Regions from separate parts of the Streptomyces sp. NBC_01255 genome, predicted to be linked through region 2. Evidence: predicted binding sites of a transcription regulator. Region 2 holds the regulator's gene; the other holds the start of a gene.
What was found. Region 2 encodes HspR, which represses chaperone genes until heat shock. Its sites were predicted from a motif close to TTGAGNNNNNNNNNCTCAA; they were not measured.
Positions count from the first base shown of each region.

Region 1: the regulator HspR is predicted to act here: its motif matches at 1,450-1,468, upstream of lon (endopeptidase La).

Region 1 covers NZ_CP108474.1:2,860,799-2,863,244, reverse strand. The annotation lists gene OG357_RS12425 (RNA polymerase sigma factor) at 1-31, opposite strand, end outside; gene OG357_RS12420 (hypothetical protein) at 89-676, opposite strand; gene OG357_RS12415 (GNAT family N-acetyltransferase) at 721-1,359, opposite strand; gene lon (endopeptidase La) at 1,491-2,446, shown strand, end outside.
Region 2 covers NZ_CP108474.1:4,593,623-4,596,068, reverse strand. The annotation lists gene OG357_RS20600 (helix-turn-helix transcriptional regulator) at 1-521, shown strand, start outside; gene OG357_RS20595 (hypothetical protein) at 527-994, shown strand; gene OG357_RS20590 (heat shock protein transcriptional repressor HspR) at 1,068-1,511, opposite strand; gene dnaJ (molecular chaperone DnaJ) at 1,516-2,446, opposite strand, start outside.

The sequences.
Region 1 (2,446 bases), 1.7 Mb from region 2:
GGCCTGCCCCTGAGGGGCGCAACAGTCTCACGCCCTCTCTATCGCGTACGGACCCCGGTTCGGTTCACGGCGGGTCCGACGCCCTGGTTCAGGGGTTCGTCGGCGGCCCGCCCTCCGGCAGGGCGGCGAAGACGCGCTGGAGGGCCGGCGGGCGTTCGCCGTCGCCCGAGACGACGAGGTGGTGGCGGTACGTGATGAAGTACTGGAACCCGTCGGCGATCGGGCTGCCGGTGGGCCGGTTCGGGACCCGCGCGTACGCCGGGTCCTCCAGGGCGGCCCGCAGTTCGGCGACCTCGGCGGGCGTCTGCTGCCCGGTCCGCGGCGGCTTCGTGCCGGAGCGGCTGGTCCAGCTGCCGTCGTAGTGGACGACGAGCTGGTTGCGGACCCCGGCGAGACCGCCGTTGACGACCACCTCGACGAGGACCTCACCGGGCTGGGGCTCGTCCCGGGGAGCGGGCGTGGTCGTGGCCGCGCTCGTGGCCGTGGCCGCGGTCGCGCTCGCGCTCGCGTCAGCCGTACGGGTCGGCTCGGCCGTAGGGGAGGCGCTCACCCCCGACGCCGGTCCGCCCGACGCAGGCGGCGTCTCCGGCCCGCAGGCGCTCGCGCCGCCGGCCAGGACCGCCGCCAGCAGCAGGGCCCCGCACCACTTCCCCCGTACGCCTCGGCCTCGCACCATGGATCGAGCATGCCCCGTAGAGGGCGGCCCGCGCAGCCGGACGGTCAGGTTCCCGACCGGACGATCCCGGTGAGGGGCCCGCGGTAGCGCCAGTCGAGGGAGTCGTACAGCGCGAGGCCGTCCGTGGTCGCGGCCAGGACGCCGGTCTCGGCGCCGGCCTGCGCGGCGGCCGCCTCCAGGGTGCGCATGACGTTCGCGCCGAGGCCCCGCCGCCGGTGCGCGGGGTCGGTCTCGATCTGGTCGGCGACGGCGGTGGAGCCGGTCGGGGCGATCTGGCCGCGCGCGGCGAGGGTGCCGTCCGCGGCGAGGACGCGGACCCGGATGACCCCGTCCCGTACCTCGGTCGTCCGCGCGTACCCCTCGGGCGGCGCGGGGCGGGCACCCGCGTCCAGCGGCTTGACCATCATGAAGCCCGGGTCGTCGGGGACCGTCCACCCTTCGGTGATCCACGGCGCCACCTCCTCCGGGGTCGCCATCACCTTGAGCCAGCTGTACGGCTCGGTGAGCCGCTCGCAGAGCGCGCCGACCGAGGCCGCGTCGGGGGCGGGCAGCACGTGGCGTACGACGTGCCGGGGCAGGCCGACGTCGATCCGGTAGCCCCAGGGCTCGGCGACGGCGGGTGGCGTCTCCCGGGAGACGGTCCAGCCGGCCACCCAGGCAGAGGTAATAGCTCCCATATCCATGGAGGTATTACACCGGCAGCTCGCGGCCCCGCGCGAGAGTGATCGCTCAGAGCGAACTGCCGTCGGGGAACATTCCCGGGCTCATGTGCATTGAGTCCGTACAGCTCAACTTGACTGCCGAAGGGGAGATCATGGCTTCTGCGTCCACGGCGTCCGCGCCGCTCACTCTGCCTGTGCTGCCGCTCGACGACGAGGTCGTGCTGCCCGGAATGGTGGTGCCGCTGGACCTGTCCGACAACGACGTACGGGCCGCCGTCGAGGCCGCCCAGGCCGCCGCCCGCCCCGGTGGCGGCAAACCGCGGGTGCTGCTCGTGCCCCGCGTCGACGGGACTTACGCCGGGACCGGTGTCCTCGGCACCGTCGAGCAGGTGGGGCGCCTGTCCGACGGCGACCCCGGTGCGCTGATCCGCGCCCTCGGCCGCGTACGCATCGGCGCCGGTACGACCGGACCCGGCGGCGCCCTGTGGGTCGAGGGCAGCGCCGTCGAGGAGACCCTGCCCGATCCGCTGCCCGGCTCCGTGACCGAGCTGGTCAGGGAGTACAAGGCGCTGGCCACCAGCTGGCTCAAGAAGCGCGGCGCCTGGCAGGTCGTCGACCGCGTCCAGCAGATCGACGGCGTCGGCGCCCTCGCCGACAACGCCGGCTACTCGCCCTTCCTCACCGTCGAGCAGAAGGTCGAGCTCCTGGAGACCGCCGACCCGGTCGCCCGCCTCAGGCTCGCCACCGCCCAGCTCCGCGAGCACCTCGCCGAGCAGGACGTCGCCGAGACCATCGCCAAGGACGTCCAGGAGGGCGTCGACAAGCAGCAGCGCGAGTTCCTCCTCCGCCGCCAGCTCGAAGCCGTCCGCAAGGAGCTCCGCGAGCTCGGCGACGGCACCGACTCGCCGGCCGACGAGTCCGACGACTACCGCGCCCGCGTCGAGGCCGCCGACCTGCCCGAGAAGGTCCGCGAGGCGGCCCTCAAGGAGGTCGACAAGCTGGAGCGGTCCAGCGACCAGTCCCCGGAGGGCTCCTGGATCCGCACCTGGCTCGACACCGTCCTCGAACTGCCCTGGAGCGAAAGGACCGAGGACCAGTACGACATCCA
Region 2 (2,446 bases):
TCGACCGCGTCTCGCCCCTGCTCGGCCGCGGCATCAGCATGCGCACGCTCTACCAGCACACGGCCCGCCACACCGAGCTCACCCTGACCTACCTGGAGCACGTCGGCCCCGAGGTCCAGGTGCGCACGCTGGAAGAGATCATCGACCGGCTGATCATCGTCGACCGCGAGGTCGCCTTCGTCCCGGCCCGCAGCGACCGCCAGGTCGCCCTGGAGCTGCGACACCCGGGCCTGGTCGCCTACCTCGGCGGCGTCTTCGACCAGTTCTGGCACCTCGCGGTGCCGATCCGGGAGGAGATCCCGTACGACATCAAGGCCGACGGCATCGGCGGCGTCCAGCGGTCCATCGCGAAGCTCCTCGTCGAGGGGCACGTCGACGAGGCCATCGCCCGGCGCCTCGGCATGAACGTCCGCACCTGCCGCGCCCACATCGCCAAACTCGCCACCGCCCTCGGCAGCGGCAGCCGGGCCCAGCTCGGCTATCTCATCGCCCAGTCCGGCATCCTCGAACGGGACAACTGACCAGCGTGTACGTACAGATCGACCTCGACGGACCCGCGGGGACGCTCCGGGTCTCCGGTCACGGGCTGCCCACCGTGGAGCTCGTACGGGCCCCCGGGACCGACCCCGACGCCCACACCCCCATCGGGACCCGCAAGCGCGCCCTGCTCGCGCTCACCGTCGACGGGGAACCGGCCGTCATCCGGCCCGCGCGCGGGCGGCTCCTGCGGCGCTCCTACCGGGTGGACGTCCGGACCGGCGGCGTCCGCTACCGGCTCGTGCCCTGCGGGTACGTGGACAGCCGCCTCACCCGCGACGGGCGCCGGATCGGCACCTTCACCTCCTCGGGCGACGGCAAGGTCATCGACGAGTGGGACGGCGACCCCACCCCCCACGACCTCGCCCTCGGCACCGCCCTCGCCGCCGCGTTCGGCACCGGCGCCTCCCCCTGGTGGGAGACCCTCGGCGACATCGTGGGCGAGCTGATCCCCTAGGAATCCTTCCGGCACACGCACGAGGCCCCCTCCACCGTGGTGGAGGGGGCCTCGCCGTACATGCCGTGCGGGGCTATTCGCCGCGCTTGGGGCGCCAGACCACCAGCGCGCTCGCCTGCTGCACGTCCTGGTACGGCACCAGGTCGCGCCGGTACGAGGCGTGCACCTGGGCCTCGCGCTGCCGCATCGCCGCCGCCGCGCCGTCGACCGCGGCCGACAGCTCGGCGATCCGGCTCTGCAGCGCCGCGACCTGGTTCTCCAGCTCGATGATGCGCTTGATGCCCGCGAGGTTGATGCCCTCGTCCTGCGACAGCTGCTGCACCTGACGGAGCAGCTCGATGTCACGGGCCGAGTAGCGCCGGCCGCGGCCCGCCGTGCGGTCCGGGGAGACCAGGCCGAGACGGTCGTACTGCCGCAGGGTCTGCGGGTGCAGACCGGAGAGCTGGGCCGCCACCGAGATGACGTACACCGGCGACTCGTCGGTCAGTTCGTACGGATTGCGTCGGCGCCCGTCCACGGGGTCACGCTCCCTTCGCGGCCTGGAACAGCTCCGCCCGGGGGTCCTCGGAGGCCGTGGCCTCGCGGAAGGTCTCCAGGGCCTCACGTGCCTTGTCGTCCAGCTCCTGCGGCACCGCGACCTCCACCGTGACGAGCAGGTCGCCGCGGGTGCCGTCCTTGCGGACCGCGCCCTTGCCACGGGCGCGCATGGTCCGGCCGTTCGGAGTGCCCGCGGGCAGCTTGAGCGTCACCGCGGGGCCGCCGAGCGTCGGCACCTTGATCTCGCCGCCGAGCGCCGCCTCCGTGAAGGAGACCGGCACCGTGACGGTGAGGTTGTCGTCCTTGCGGCCGAAGACCGCGTGGTCGTCGACGTGCACGACGACGTACAGGTCGCCGTTCTGCCCGCCGCGCTCACCCGGGGCACCCTTGCCGCGCAGCCGGATCCGCTGCCCGTCGGCGACACCCGCCGGGATGCGGACCTGCATGGTGCGGGAGGACTTGGCCCGCCCGCTGCCCTTGCAGACCTCGCAGGGGTTCTCGGCGATGAGGCCGCGGCCCTTGCAGTCCACGCACGGGTCGGTGAGCGAGAAGCCGCCGCCGCTGCCGCGCGAGACCTGCCCGGTGCCGACACAGGTCGGGCACACGCGGGGCGTGCCGTTCTTGTCGCCGGTGCCCGAACACGCCGTGCACGGCTGCTGGCTGGACATCCGCAGCGGTACGGTCGCGCCCTCGACGGCCTCGATGAAGCTGAGGGTCACCTCGGACTCGATGTCCTGGCCGCGGCGCGGCTGGGTACGCGTACCCGCCCCCGCCCCGCGGTTGAACAGGCCGCCGAAGACGTCCCCGATGCCGCCACCGCCGCCGAAGCCGCCGGCTCCGCCGGGGCCGCCGCCCTGGCCGCCTCCGAAGAGGTCGCCCAGGTCGAAGTTGAACGAGCCGCCACCCGGGCCGCCG